3 regions of the Cupriavidus phytorum genome follow, and region 3 is predicted to be linked to each of the others. Evidence: predicted binding sites of a transcription regulator. Region 3 holds the regulator's gene; each other region holds the start of a gene.
What was found. Region 3 encodes sigma-54, which starts transcription at its own class of promoters, with help from an activator protein. Its sites were predicted from a motif close to TGGCANGNAANCTGCTTT; they were not measured.
Positions count from the first base shown of each region.

Region 1: a site for sigma-54 is predicted at 2,492-2,509, ahead of C7416_RS18875 (isopenicillin N synthase family dioxygenase). Genes of this name have one in related genera too.
Region 2: a site for sigma-54 is predicted at 2,380-2,397, ahead of C7416_RS04370 (GTP cyclohydrolase II). Genes of this name have one in related genera too.

Region 1 covers NZ_QKZN01000007.1:144,402-149,393, reverse strand. The annotation lists gene C7416_RS18890 (M20/M25/M40 family metallo-hydrolase) at 1-323, shown strand, start outside; gene C7416_RS18885 (hypothetical protein) at 449-712, shown strand; gene C7416_RS18880 (phospholipase D family protein) at 725-2,302, opposite strand; gene C7416_RS18875 (isopenicillin N synthase family dioxygenase) at 2,725-3,723, shown strand; gene C7416_RS18870 (superoxide dismutase family protein) at 3,786-4,358, opposite strand; gene C7416_RS18865 (LysR family transcriptional regulator) at 4,531-4,992, opposite strand, start outside.
Region 2 covers NZ_QKZN01000001.1:1,012,393-1,017,384, reverse strand. The annotation lists gene C7416_RS04375 (URC4/urg3 family protein) at 1-1,087, opposite strand, end outside; gene C7416_RS04370 (GTP cyclohydrolase II) at 1,084-2,322, opposite strand; gene C7416_RS04365 (acyltransferase family protein) at 2,588-3,712, opposite strand; gene C7416_RS04360 (MFS transporter) at 4,011-4,992, opposite strand, start outside.
Region 3 covers NZ_QKZN01000003.1:52,183-57,174, forward strand. The annotation lists gene hprK (HPr(Ser) kinase/phosphatase) at 1-828, opposite strand, end outside; gene C7416_RS08635 (PTS sugar transporter subunit IIA) at 911-1,366, opposite strand; gene hpf (ribosome hibernation-promoting factor, HPF/YfiA family) at 1,717-2,067, opposite strand; gene C7416_RS08645 (RNA polymerase factor sigma-54) at 2,116-3,594, opposite strand; gene lptB (LPS export ABC transporter ATP-binding protein) at 3,718-4,518, opposite strand; gene lptA (lipopolysaccharide transport periplasmic protein LptA) at 4,527-4,992, opposite strand, start outside.

The DNA.
Region 1 (4,992 bases), on a different contig from region 3:
AGCTGGTGCCGGACACGCACACCACGGTGACGATGGAAGAGGGCCGTCCGCCGTTCGTGGCCGATGCGCGCGGCCGCGCGCTCGCCAAGCGCGCGCAGGAAATCTACGCCGAACTGGATGGCCGCACGCTGGCGCTGGCCGAAGGCACCGGCGGCGCCACCGACGCCAGCTACGCCGCCCGCTCGGGCAAGCCCGCGGTGGTCGAGAGCTTCGGCCTCGCGGGCTTCGGCTACCACGCACGCGACGAGTACATCGAACTGGATTCGATCGTGCCGCGCCTGTACCTGATGACGCGGATCCTGCAGGATATCGGGCGCAACTGAGCCGCCGTAACCGAGCCCGCCCCCGGACTTTCCCCCATCCCGGCAAAGGCCAGCAGCAGGCCTGCTACAGTGTCATGGCCGCCATGCAGGCGGCCATGACAAAAGAGCTTCCGGGGAGACAGCAGATGAATCGCAAAGGCCTGGTCGACGCCGCCATGGCGCTGGAAGACCTGGCGGCCGGCAACACGCCCGCGCCAGCCCAGGTGGCGGCGGGGGCCGCCGCTCTGGAGAAGATCCACGCCGATTTCCCGGCCTGGCGCGACGTAGGCGACGCGTTGTTCGGACTGAAGGCGCTGGCCGGCGGCAGCGGCATGGGTCTTGACGCGAAGGGGCGCCAGCGCGCCGGCCGGCTGGCCGACGTGGTGCGCAGCCTGATCGACCAGATTTGAACGCCCGCGTTCCTACAGCATCGACTCGATCGGCAGGATCGACAGGAACCAGATGCCGAGACGGCGCCACCAGCTGGTGTTCGGCTCGGTATCGTGGCGGATCACTTCGTCGCCGCGCCGTTCCAGCCAGTAGAGCTGGCCGGTCTCGTCCAGCTTGACCTGGTAGGCCGCTTGTGGAACCACGCTGGCGAAGGAGGATTCGATCCGGCCCGCCAGCGCGGGGCTGTCGATGACAAAGCCGAGTTCGGTGTTGAGCATGGCCGAACGCGGATCGAAATTAAACGAGCCCACGAAGACCCGGGTGCCATCGACCGCGAAGGTCTTGGCGTGCAGGCTGGAACCCGAACTGCCGAAGGGGCCGGCGCGCTCCTCCTTCTTGCGCGGCGCGGCCGCGCGCCGCAGTTCGTACAGGTCCACGCCGGCCTCGAGCAGGGCCTTGCGCCGCTTGGCATAGCCGGAATGCACGGCGGCCACGTCGGTGGCCTCCAGGGCATTGGTCAGCACGCGTACCGTAACGCCGCGCCCGGCCATGTCGGTGAAAAAAGAGGTGCCGCCGGTCGAGGGCACGAAGTAGGGCGAGACCAGGTCGAGCTCGCGCTGCGGCTCGCCCAGGATTTCGCGCAGCTGGTGCGCTACCAGCGTGCTGCGCGAGGCTTCGCCCAGCGCCTTGGCGGGGTTGTCGCTGACCATGCGCGTGCTTGCCCACTGGAACTCCAGCGTACCGTCCAGCATGCGCTGCACGTCGGGCAGTTCGCGCACCGCGGCCAGGTAGGCCGCCGCGGCCGGGTTGCGCTCGACTTCGCGCGCGTGCCCGACCAGCGCCTGCAGCTGTTCCACGCTGACCGGCGGCAGCAGCCGGTCCACCGGGTAGGCCGAGGCGCTGGACCAGTAGCGGTCGAAATCCTGCGCCACGTCGCCGGCCGCGGGGCCGACGGCGATCACGTCGAGGTCGGCGAACAGCACGCCGTCGGTCGCGCCGAAGTATTCGTCGCCGACATTGCGCCCGCCGATGATGGTGGCGACGCCATCGGCGGTGAACGACTTGTTGTGCATGCGCCGGTTCAGGCGCCGGAAATCGGTCAGGAAATTGAGCGCCTTGGGGTGGCGGATCACGAACGGGTTGAAGATGCGCACTTCGACCTGCGGGTGCGCGTCCATTGCCGCCAGCAGTTCGTCCATGCCGGCAATGCCGTTGTCGTCGAGCAGCAGGCGCACGCGCACGCCGCGATCGGCGGCCTGATGCAGGGCCTCGAGCAGCAGCGTGCCGGTCAGGTCGTCGCGCCAGATGTAGTACTGCACGTCGAGCGTGCGCTGCGCGGTGCGGGCCAGATGCACCCGCGCGGCAAAGGCGGCGTAGGCGTTCGGCAACGGATGGATGCCGCTCAGCCCCGGGTGCCGCGCGACTTCGCCGGCCAGCGCCTGGCCCAGCGGCGTGGCCTGGGCTTCGGCCGGCGTCAGCGCAGAGGATTCGGTGCGGGGATTCAGCGGCGGCAGCGCGCAGCCGCCGAGCAGGGCGGCGCAGCACAGCATCAGCGAACTGGCGCGCAGGCGGCGGTGGGGGGCGAATGCGGCGTCGGTCGGCAATGGCATTGGGCGTCGGGACGGCCCCGTTGCGGGGCGCCGTGGTTGCGGCAATGGCGCCATGTTGCCATGCCGCGCCGCGGGCGTCGCGGTTCGGGCAGGCGCAAAGCGGCCGCGCCATGCACCAGGCTGGCCCTGGCGTGCGCCATGGCGAAGCACCGCAGGGCAAAAAGGCCGTCGCGTCGTGGGCTACAGCGCTGGCCCGGAACCTGCATAAGCGATGGCAAGAGTAGAAGCGTTCACCAGCCGCGTGCCAGATCGATGCGCACGCGGGCTGGCCGGGAATTGCTCTTGAAGTCCGTGCCCCGCGCCGTTGCGCAGGCTGGCACCGTCGACCTCAGGAGCGCGCGGTCCCGGCGCGCAATGTCGTTGGCGGCCAGGCCTGGGCCGGCGCGGGGCAAGTCCCTGACCCGCTTGCCACGAGGAATGCCATGACCCAGCCAGACCAGGCCTGCCCCCTGGACGAACTCCGCCGCGAAACGCGCATGGGCGCGTTCGGCTCCGAAACCCGCCGGCGCGAGATCCGCCGTATCGACCTGTCCGACTACGCGCGGCGCAAGCCGCAGATTGCCGACGCGCTGTGGCAGGCGTCGGTCGACGTCGGCTTCTTCCAGCTTGCCAACCACGGCATCGACCTTGCCGGCGTGCGCCATGCCTTTGCCATGACCGAGCGCTTCTTTGCGCTGCCCGATGAAGTGAAGGCGCAATACCCGCTGCAGAAGGCCAACAACGCAGGCTGGGAAAGCCGCGCGCAGGTCCGGCCTTCCACCGGCACGCCGGACCAGAAGGAGTCTTACCAGATCACGCGCCAGCACATGGATGGCCTGTGGCCGGGCGAGGACGAACTGGCAGGCTTCCGCGACACCATGCTTGCCTTCGAGGCGCAATGCTGGGAAGTCGGCATGAAGGTGCTGTCATGCTTTGCCGACAAGCTCGGCTTTGCCAGCGACTTTTTCACGCGGGCGCACGATCCGCGCGCGCCGGACTACCAGAGCACGCTGCGGCTGCTGCACTACTACGCGATCCCGCCCGAGCTGCGCAACGGGCTGGGGCTGTGGCGCGCCGGCGCGCATACGGATTTCGACTGCCTGACGCTGCTGTTCCAGCGCCCCGGCCAGGGCGGCCTGCAGGTGTGCCCGGGCAAGGAGATGGCGGCGCAGGCATGGACCCCGATCGAGCCGGACGAAACCGTCATCACTTGCAATATCGGCGACATGCTGATGCGCTGGAGCGATGACCGATTGCCGTCGAATTTCCATCGCGTCCGCAATCCCGCGCCGGGCGAATACATGGGGCCGCGCTACAGCATGGCGTTCTTCTGCCAGGCCAACCGCGGCGCGACCATCGCAGGGCCGGGCGGCAAGTACCCGCCGATCAGCGCAGGGGATTACCTGCGCCAGCGGGTCAATGCGAACTTCAAGGGGTATTGAGAGGGGCGCGGCAGCGCGGCGAGCCGGACCTGCGTGGTCCAGGCCCGCCGCCCGCGCTGCGCTCAGGACGCCGCCACCACGCCGCAGGCAATGCGGCCGCCGGCATTGCCGGTGGGCTGCGTCTTGTAGTCGTCCGGATCCTTGTGCACCACCACCGCGCGGCCGATCACGCTGTTGGCGCCGGTGCCCACCGACAGCGACGGCAGCAGCATGCTGACGCGCACGTTGCCACTGGCGTCAGCGGTGACGTTGTTCATGTCGCCGGCATGGTGGTCCGGCATGGTCATCTGCCCGTGGGGCTTGCCGGTCGGGTTGAAATGCCCGCCCGCGCTCATCGCGTCAGGCGCGGAGCAGTCGCCCTTCTCGTGGACGTGGAAGCCATGGACCGAATTGGGCGGCAGGCCGGTAATCGAGGCGGTCATCATCACGCCGCCGGGCTGCTGCTGGAAGGTGACGGTGCCCGCGGTGTTGGAGCCGCTCTTGGGCTGCAGCGTGGCCGACGCGCGCGCGCCGCTGGTGGCGCCGGTGGCGGACGGCTGGGCCGCGGACGACGAAGACATGCCGGAGCCGGCGCAGCCGGCCAGTGCCAGGGTTGCGGCGATGCACGCCGCCAGGGGGAGAAGCACTTGTTTCATCGGAATCCTCTTCTTGTCGTGATTTCGGAAGAAACAGTATAGGTCGGCGGCCGCTGAACCGATTTCCGGTTTTGTCCTACATGACGCCTGGCACACGCGCCGCTGGCGGATCGCGCCAGCGCAGCTTGGTCGCACAGGTCCGCCACGCGGCTCCGCCACGCAGCTCCGCCATTCAAGCCGCCACGGGCAGCGGCTGCTGTGCCGCACCAAAGTGCGGATGGCGCGAGAACAGCTCCGCAGCCCAGTTCACGAACACCCGCACCTTGGCCGACAGGTGCCGGTTCTGCGGGTACATCGCCGAAATCGGCAGTTCATCGGTCTGCCAGTCGGCCAGGATTTCCACCAGCCTGCCACTGGCCACATAGGGCTCGGCCATCGCGCGCGAGATGCGGGCGATGCCATGGCCTTCCAGCGCGCAGCCAAGGTAGACATCGGCGTCGTTGGTGGAAATGGCGGAGGGCAGCAGCACCTCGCCGCGCTCGGTGCCGCGCGCCAGCGGCCACGGCATTTCCCGGCCGGTGCGGTTGGACAGGAAGTTGACCGCCTTGTGCTGCGCCAGCTCGGCCAGGTCGCGCGGCGTACCGCTGCGCTTCAGGTAGATTGGCGAGGCGTAGAACGCCAGTTGCACATGGCC
Region 2 (4,992 bases), on a different contig from region 3:
TGACGGGCTCATCGACCGCATGTGGTTCTGCGGAAAAGCCGGGATCGCGCGGCACCATCAGCTCGAAGTCATACAGCAGGCCACCGTTGCGGTACTCGGGCAGGCCGGTCAGCGCGTCGAGGCCGGTCACGGTCAGGCCAGCGTCCTCGAGCGGCTCCAGCAGCGAATAGGTCAGCCACTGGGTCAGCTTGTGGAACGGCACCAGCCCGCCCGGGGCCGCCGGATGGCGCCAGCAGTCGCCCAGCGACACGCCCTCGACCACGATGCGCCCCGGCCACACCGGCCCGAGGCCCACCAGCAAGGTGCGCAGCAGGAAGCCGGCATCGAGCTGGCCGCCGACGGCGTGCGCCTTCAGGTAGTCATAGAGATTGCCCAGCCGCGCCGGCCGGCCGAACAGCGCCGGGGTCGCGTCCATCACCTCGCCCAGCCGGCGCAGCAGCCCGGCGCGGCCTTCCAGCCCCACCAGCGGGTTGTGCTGCGCGACCTGGAAGGCATGGGCGATGCTGTCGGCATCGATGCGCTGCAGGCGCTCGGCATCGGCGCGCAGCGGGTCGCCCGGCGCCGCGGAGAAGCCGCCACGCGCGAACAGGTCGAAGCTGGCCGCGCCAAGGCCTTCCGAACGCGTCAGCACCAGATCGCTGGCCGGATCGCGGTAGCGCCACTCCGGCCCGGCGCCCGCATCCAGCAGCACGCTGGGGATCACCAGGTCGATGCCGATGCGGGCGCGCTCCTCGCGGTGTTCGGGCCCGCTCAGCGCGGCGCGCTCGCACAGCACCTGCCAGCGGTCCGTGCGCTGGTCGCCCGCGCCGCTTTCGAAATGGCGCCAGCGGCTGTGATAAGGGACCTGCAGGTCCGGATAGCGCTGCCGGATGGTGCTGGCGACGTAATCGGCTATCGCATGCACGCGGTCCGGGTGCCAGGTGAAGAGTTCGGACGCGCCGCTGGCCACGTGTTCGGTGACCGCCGCGCAATGGGTGCGCACCGCCTCGGCGCACAGCAGCGCCGCCGCGGGATGCCCTTCGGGCACCGGGCTCAGCCAGCCGTTGCCAGGGCGCTCGTTGGCACTGTCCTCGGGATACCTCGTCATTCGTTCAACCCCCTGCCCTTTGCCAGGGCCAGTTCGTTCGCATCCGGCGGCGTGTAGTGCGTGAAGTAGCCGGCGGCCACCTTGGCGTCGATCTCGACACGGGCGTCGGCGGGGATCAGCGCCTCGGGGATCGCCACCTGCTCGACCACCTCGATGCCCTGCGCCACCAGCGCGCCATGCTTCATGTTGCTCATCGACGCCCAGCGGTCGATGCGGCGGATGCCCAGCCAATGGAACACATCCGGCATCAGCTCCTGGAAACGCATGTCCTGCACGCCCGCCACGCATTCGGTACGGGCAAAATATGTCTCGGCGCGGTCGCCGCCAGCCTGGCGCTTGCGCGCGTTGTAGACCAGGAACTTGGTCACCTCGCCCAGCGCGCGGCCCTCCTTGCGGTTGTAGACCACCAGCCCGACACCGCCCTGCTGCGCCATCTCGATGCACACCTCGATGCCGTGTGCCAGGTACGGCCGGCAGGTACAGATGTCTGACCCGAACACATCCGATCCGTTGCATTCATCGTGCACGCGGCAGGCCACGCGGGTCTCGGGCTTGCCCAGCTGGCTGACATCGCCGAAGAAATACAGCGTCATGCCGCCGATCGGCGGCAAGAAAACCTTCAGGTCCGGCCGCGTCACCAGTTCCGGGAACATGCCGCCGGTCTGTTCGAACAGGCTGCGGCGCAGCACGCTTTCCTTGATGCCGAAGCGGGCCGCCATGCCGGGCAGGTACCACACCGGGTCGACCGCCGCCTTGGTCACGCGCACGTCGCCATTGGCATGCAACAGGTCGCCATCGGGCTTGAGCCGGCCCGCGGCGATGGCCGAAACCAGTTCCGGCATGTTGATGTGCGCGCGCGTCACCGCGATGGTCGGGCGGATATCGACGCCGGCGGCGATGCGGTCAGCAAAGACGGTGGAGACCAGGTGCCCCCACGGGTCGAGGGAGACGATCTTGTCCGGGTCGCCCCACTGCGGATGCGGGCCGATGGCCTCGGCGGGCGCGGTGTCGGTCAGGTCGGGACGGTGGTCGCGCTGCAGCGTGCCGGAGGCGACCGCCAGTGCACGGTAGATGGCGTAGGCGCCGGCGTGGGTGCCGATCACATTGCGCTGCGCAGGATTGCCCAGGCTGGCGATCACCGGTCCGCGCTCCGCCGCCGTGGCGGCGCCCCAGTGGATCGGCTCGGCCGGCTTGTCGCGGCGCGCGTGCGAAGTCAGGACGATATGGTCGGACATGACACCCTCGGTTCCCGATGGAATCCTGACCAATCGGTCAGGTTTACGATTCCATACTAGGCAACCTTTGTGCCATCGCCCAATGCCCGTTTACGCCAGTGTTGCGCCGGTGTGTGTGGCGCCCAACGCAAGTCCGCGGCAGTGCATGCACGCCCGGCGTGCCGACGGCACCACGCCGGCGGCTTGCATGCACCGTGCGGATGCCGCGCGCGTCCACGTCACGCAAGCGCGCTCCGCGTACGGTGCGCGGCGATGGTTGCAAGGGTTACATGGTCGGGCGGCTCGCCGAGCCGGGGCCCGAATCGCCTGCCGCGTCACCGCGGCCGCCCAGCAATGCCCGCAATGCCGCGAACGGCTGCGCACTTTCGACGAAGCGGTAGAACACGGCACCCGCCACATTGCTCAGGACCCACGCCGACGCCATGCCGAGCGCGTTCAGCACCGGCTGCCCGGGCGCGAGATGCGACATCAGCGCATTGACCACCAGGCACACCGGGAAATGAACCAGGAACACGGAATAGGAAATGCGCCCGAAGTAGCCCACCGCGCGCGCCCGCGGCCAGCGTTCCAGCCATTCGCCGCGCCGGGCCAGCGCCAGCAGCAGCGCGGTGGCCAGTGCCACGGCAATGCGCACCCGGAAGTCCAGCACCAGCGCGCCCAGCGCCGCCGCGCCGAGCAGCGCCAGCGGCAGCAGCGGACGGCCCGGGGCGGACGCCCAGTAGGCCAGCGTGCCCATGCCATAGGCACCGAAGAAGTACACCGCCCAGATATCCCATGCAGCATCGCGGTTGAACCAGAACAGCGACGCCACCGCCGCGAGCGCGACCAGGCCGATGCTGAGCGCCACGCCCACCGGCGCCCTGCCGCGCGACACCACCCGCGCGGCCCACAGCGTGCCCAGCAGCAGCGCGAACAACTGCAGGTCGATGGCCACGTACCAGGCCCCGGCCGACAACGCGTCGACGTCGACGATGTCATGGAGCAGCGTCAGGTGCGCGAGCAATTGCCCCAGCGTGGGAGACGCCGGGATCGAGTCATGCGTCATCCAGTGCCGCGCCAAGGCGGCGCCGGCAATGCTGAGCAGGATCGCCGCGGCAAACGGCACCACCAGTTTCTGGTAACGGCGCCACAGCAGCGACAGCGGGTGCTGGCGGATCTCCAGCCGCCCGTCGGGCGCCAGGCTGCGCGCCGCCAGGAAGCCGCTGATCACCAGGAACACCTGCACCGCGATGCGGGCGTAGTCATAGAGCCAGTCCACCAGCCCTGGCGCCAGTTGGTAGGCTGTATCGGACATCGGTCCATAGAAGGCGAGGTGGTGCAGGACGATCAGTTGCGAACTGACGGCTTTCAGGGCGTCGATGCACGGCAGGCGCGACGGGCGGGAGCTCATTGTTATAGGGATGAGGCAAAGGGCACGGAAGGCGCGATTCTACCCGTTGCACTACCAAGCAATGTGGCGCAATGCATACATTGTGCGGCTTGGTTACACAGTGGCCGTGCTTGTTGCCAGTTCGACAGCCGTCGTACCGGCGCATCGGCAGCTGGTGGGGATCATTGGCACAGCGCCATCAGCGCGATCCACGCCTGGGCATGGGCCGGATCGAGCCACCCCGCCAGCGCCACCGCGCACACGACGGCGCCACCGAGTACCGACAGCCACGCGGCGAGCGCGGTTGCGCCGGGCCGCCTCATGGCCGTGCCGGTGCCAGGCCGGTGCGGGCGATCTGGCGGTCGTCGATCGGCGAATGCAGCGCCGCGGCGACGATCCCCAGCGCCATGGCGCCGTACCAGACCGCGTCGTACGAGCGGGTCAGCTCGAACACCAGCCCGCCCAGCCACACCCCCAGGAACGAGCCGAGCTGATGGCCCAGGAACACGAAGCCGAACAGCGTGGCGAGATAGCGCACGCCGAACACCTGGGCCAGGATGCCGTTGGTGAGCGGCACCGTGCCCAGCCACAGCAACCCCATCGCCGCACTGAAGGCGTACAGCGTCGCCGGGCTCAGCGGCAGCAACAGGAACAGCGCCATCGCCGCGGTGCGCGCGAGGTAGATGCCGGCGAGCAGGTACTTCTTGCTGTGACGCCCGCCGAGCAGCCCGCACACATAGACGCCGGCCACATTGGCCAGCGCGATGATGGCGAGTGCCGCCATGCCGTCGGCCGCACGCATGCCGCGGTCCAGCAGATAAGCCGGCAAGTGGCTGGCGATAAAGGCCAGCTGGAAGCCGCACGCAAGAAAGCCCAGGTTGAGTAGCCAGAAACCCGAATGGCCGAAGGCCTCGCGCACTGCGGCGCCCAGCGGCTGGCCCGCCGCCCCGTCGGCCGCGTGGTGGTCCGGCGCTGCCGCCGCGCCGCGGTCGTGGAACGGAAGGGCCAGAGGCAACAGCACGGCCAGCGCCACGGCAAGCAGCAGCAGCGTGCCCGCCCATCCGGTCCCCGCCAGCAGCGCCTGGACGCCAGGCACCAGCGCAAACTGGGCGATGCCGCCGACGGCGCCGGCCAGCCCCAGCGCGCGGCTGCGCTGCGCGGCCCCGGTCATCCGGCTGAGCGCGCCATAGACCACGCCGAAGGTGGTGCCCGACAAAGCCACGCCGAGGCAAAGTCCCGCCGACCACACCAGCGCCGTCGACGTATGCGCCTGCGTCATCCCATAGAGCCCCACGGCATAC
Region 3 (4,992 bases):
GCGGCCGGCCGCCACCTGGATCTTGACCATGTGGATGGGGAGCCCGAGCACGTCGAGGTACTGCGAATCCAGCGGCAGCCGCTCGAATTCGCCGTCGTTGCGCCGCACCAGCTGCACCACCAGCTTGATCTTCATCTTCCGCCGCACCGCGGTCTCGCCGAAGATGGTCTTGATGTCGAGCAGCCCCAGGCCGCGCACTTCAAGAAGGTTTTGCAGCAGCGGCGGGCAGCGGCCCTCGATGAAATCCGGCCCCAGCCGGACGAAATCGACGGCGTCATCGGCCACCAGGCCGTGGCCGCGCGAGATCAGTTCCAGGCCCAGTTCGCTCTTGCCCAGGCCCGATTCGCCCATGATCAGCACGCCCATGCCGAGGATGTCGAGGAACACGCCGTGCATGGTCACGCGCGGCGCCGAGATGCGCGACAGGTACAGGCGCAGGTGGTCGATCACCGCGGCCGACGACACCGGCGTGGTGAACAGCGGCGTCGACGAGCGCGTGCAGCGCAGTTCCAGGTCCGGCGGCGGCTCCATGCCGTCGGCGATCACCAGGAACGGCGGCTCCAGCAGGATCAGCTCGCCCATCTGGCGCTTGCGGGTCTCGTCGTCGAGCCGCTGGTAGTACGTGATTTCGGGCTTGCCGAGGACCTGGATCCGGTTCGGGTGGATCAGGTTGAGGTGGCCCACCAGGTCTGCGGCGGAGGTCGCTTCGCGGGCAAATTCTACGTCAAAGGCGCGGTCCGCGCCCTCCAGGCCAGCGACCCACGAGAGTTTGAGGTCGGCTGCGTTGTCGTCGAAGATGGACTGGGAGGTGACGCCGGTGAGTTCCATGCGGTATGGCTGGTAAGGCGGTGTTCGAAGCGCGTGGCGCTTGCCCGGTCTGGTGCCGGCCCGCTGCGGGGGAGTCAGTGGATCAGGGATGCCATGCGATCAGCAGTTCGTGCACGGCATCGGGCGTGGGCAGGGTCGCCAGGCCCTCGCGCATGTCGCGATCCGACAGCAGTTGCGCGATCTCGGACAGGATTTCCAGGTGCTGCTGCGTCGCCTGTTCGGGCACCAGCAGGAAGATCAGCAGCGAAACCGGCTTGCCGTCCGGCGATTCGAACGGAATCGGCTCGGCCAGGCGCATGAAGGCGGCAAGGGGCTGCTTCAGGCCCTTGATGCGCCCATGCGGAATCGCCACGCCGGCGCCCAGTCCGGTCGAGCCCAGCGACTCGCGCGCGAACAGGTTGTCGGTGACGATGGCGCGAGCCACGCCATGGTTGTTCTCGAAGAGGAGCCCGGCCTGCTCGAACACACGTTTCTTGCTGGTGACGCTGACGTCGAGGGTGATGTTGCCGGGTGGCAGCAATTTGGCCAAACGATTCATGGGCGATGCGCAGGATTTCAGTTAGCGGGCGGATCGTTCCGCCGGGCAGCGGCTGCCTCCCTGACCGCCGCCAGCGCGGGGAAGACGTCCGGCCCATTATAGAGCAGCGGCTACCCTTGCATTGTGCGGTGCAGCGCGTGCAGGCGCGGCCACGATTTCTCTCTCTTTGTATGGCGCAGCATACACCTTGACGCTGCGCTTGCGAACATTTCGGCTTCCATGCGTGGCAAGGTTTGCTCCGCTGCCACAGCCGGCACTGTGCCAGGGCGCAAAAAAGCCGCGCTTCGTGGCGCGGCTTGCCTGTGGAATCCTTGGTTCAGCAGCCCTCTGCGGAGCTGCCGGGCACGGGTTTATTGCTGCATTTGCGCTGCGGCCATCTGGTACTTGACCGCTTCACGGTCGTGGCCTTGCACGCGATCCTTGTAGCGAATCACCTGACGGTCCAGCTTGTCGACGAGTGCGTCGATCGCCGCATACAGGTCTTCGTGATGCGCCTCGACAAAGATGTCCTTGCCCTTTAGATGCAGATTGATTTCCGCGTACTGACGCCGGTCCTTTTCCTTGTGATTGTCGACAGAGAGCAGCACGCTAACGCCAATGACTTGATCGAAATGCCTGACGATTCGCTCCAGCTTCGTTTCCACGTACTCACGCAGAGGGGGCGTGATGTCCAGGTGGTGTCCACTGATCTTGAAGTTCATAGCGCTTCTCCTTCTGAAAGAGCCTCACCAGGCAGGCGGTGGGCTCGGCTACAAAGACTTGCGGAGATTCACTGCGGGGATCTTCAGGGCTTCGCGATATTTGGCAACGGTGCGGCGTGCGACAACGAAGCCTTGCTCACCCAGCAGTTCGGCGATGCGACTGTCGGAAAGGGGATTCCTCGGGTCTTCGGCTCCTATCAGTTGCTTGATCAAGGCGCGGATGGCCGTTGATGAAGCCGCGCCACCGGTTTCGGTGGACACGTGGCTGCCGAAGAAGTACTTCAGTTCGAAAGTACCCATCGGCGTGGCCATGTATTTATTGGTCGTCACCCGGGAGATGGTTGACTCGTGTAAACCCAGTGTATCGGCAATCTCCCGCAAAACCAAGGGGCGCATGGCGATTTCACCGTGGGTGAAAAAGTTCTTTTGACGCTCGACAATGGCCTGCGAGACACGCAGGATGGTGTCGAACCTTTGCTGGATATTCTTGATCAGCCAGCGTGCCTCTTGCAGCTTCTGCTGCAGTCCCGCGGTGCCGGTCTCGCCTTTGGCGCCGCGCAGGATCTGCGCATACATATCGTTGATGCGCAGCCTCGGCATCACATCCGGATTGAGCTGTGCGATCCAACCGCCGCCGCTCTTGCGCACGAACACGTCGGGCACGACGAAATCGGCTTCGGGGCGGCTGTACGCGTGCCCCGGGTAGGGCGCCAGCGAGCGGATCAGATCATGCGCGGCCTTCAGCGCGACTTCATCGACCTGCAGGGCCTTCTTCAGTCGCGTGTAGTCGCGTACCGCAAGCAGTTCCAGGTGATGGGTGACGATGGTCAGCGCCAGTTCGCGCTGCGGGTGGGTCAGGCGGCGCAATTGCAGCGCCAGGCATTCGGCGGCATTGCGCGCGCCCACGCCGGCCGGGTCGAAGCTCTGCAGCAGCGTCAGGATGGCGTGGACTTCGTCGGGGTCGAACTCGAGTTCTTCGGGCAGTTCCGCGCAAATCTCTTCGAGCGAGGCGCTCAGGTAGCCATCGTCGTCGAGCGATTCGATCAGGAAGATGGCGAGCCCCTTGTCGCGCGCCGAGATCTTCAGCGGCGTCAGCTGCTCCATCAGGTATTCGCGCAGCGTGGGCTCGGCATCGCGCAGCTGCATCGGCGTCTTTTCGTCCTCGTCGCCTTGCGGCCGGCGGGCGAAGTCGTCCAGGCTCCAGTCGCTGTTGCCGTAGTCGTCGCCGCTACTGTTGTCGCCGTAGCTGTCATCGGCGGCGCCTTCGGCGCGGGCGTCGCCATTGCCCTGGGGCTCGGCGGGGGCGGGCGCGGGCGCGCTCTGTACGTTGACCGAGCCATCGGCGGCCACGCGCAGCGGGCTTTCGATCCAGTCGTTCTCCCGCTCGAGCAGCGGGTTTTCCGTCAGCGCCTGTTCGACTTCCTGCTGCAGTTCCAGCGTGGAAAGCTGCAGCAGCCGGATCGACTGCTGCAGCTGCGGGGTCAGTGCCAGGTGCTGGGAGAGGCGGAGCTGTAGCGACGGTTTCATGCGACCTATTTTATGCGCATCTTTCCGATGTTGGAACGGAAATTGCTATCGCTTATGCGCCGTGATCGCCGCTGGCTCTCCCCGCCGCGCGGCCATGGCTGCCCGCGCCGGGCAGCCGTCTTGTCACATGCGGAAGTTCTCGCCCAGGTAGACGCGCCGCACGGCGTCATTGGCGATGATGTCTTCGGGCTGGCCCGCGGCCAGCACCGTGCCTTCGCTGATGATGTAGGCGTGGTCGCAGATGCCGAGCGTCTCGCGCACGTTGTGGTCGGTGATCAGCACGCCGATATTGCGCGCCTTCAGGAAGCTGACGATGCGCTGGATCTCGCCCACGGCGATCGGGTCCACGCCGGCGAAGGGTTCGTCGAGCAGGATGAAGCGCGGCGACGACGCCAGCGCGCGCGCGATTTCCACGCGGCGGCGCTCGCCGCCGGACAGCGACAGCGCCGGGTTGTTGCGCAGGTGCGCGATCTGCAGGTCGTCGAGCAGGGAGTCCAGGCGGCGCTCGATCTCGGCCTTGGCCAGCGGCTTGCCCTTGTCGATCTGCAGCTCGAGCACCGCGCGGATGTTCTCCTCGACGTTGAGCTTGCGGAACACCGAGGCTTCCTGCGGCAGGTACGACAGCCCCATGCGCGCGCGCTCGTGAATCGGCAGGCCGCTGATGTGGTCGCCGTCGAGCACGATGTCGCCTTCGTCCAGCGCCACGAGGCCGACGATCATGTAGAACGACGTGGTCTTGCCCGCGCCGTTGGGGCCGAGCAGCCCGACCACCTCGCCGCTCTTGACGTCGAGCGAGACGTCCTTGACCACCGTGCGCGAGCCATAGCGCTTCTTCAGGTGGCGCACGACCAGCGTGCTGCCGCCGGGCAGGACGGAGTTGGCTTCGACGACAGGCTTGTCGGCAATGGTGGCGGTATCGGTCATGGGTACGGTCAGGGTTTGTTGGCGGGCGCGGGCGCCGACTTCAGGTCCAGCGGCGAGCCGCCTGCGGTGCCGGACTTCTGGTCCTGACGCGGCGACAGCACCGCGCGCACGCGGCCGGACGGGTTGGCCGCAGCGGCATCGCCGCTGCCGCCGCCCGCCGCGGTATAGAGTTCCTTGCGGCTGTCATAGGTCAGCACCGCGCCGCGGATCTCGTCGAGCAGCTTGGCGCCCTGCAGCCGCGCCATGCGGGCATTGCCGATCAGCTTGGAGAATTCCTGCTTGCCGTCGTACTCGATGCGGTCGCCCCAGCCGTCGATGTATTCGTCGACGCCTTCGCGCTTCTGGCGGATATAGGCCTGCTTGCCCGGCTTCGACGTCGCCACGGCGAACTGGTAGCCCTCGGGGTCGGTGCGCAGCTCGGCGGCGTCGGACTTCAGGATCATGGTGCCCTTGGTCAGCACCACGTTGCCGGTC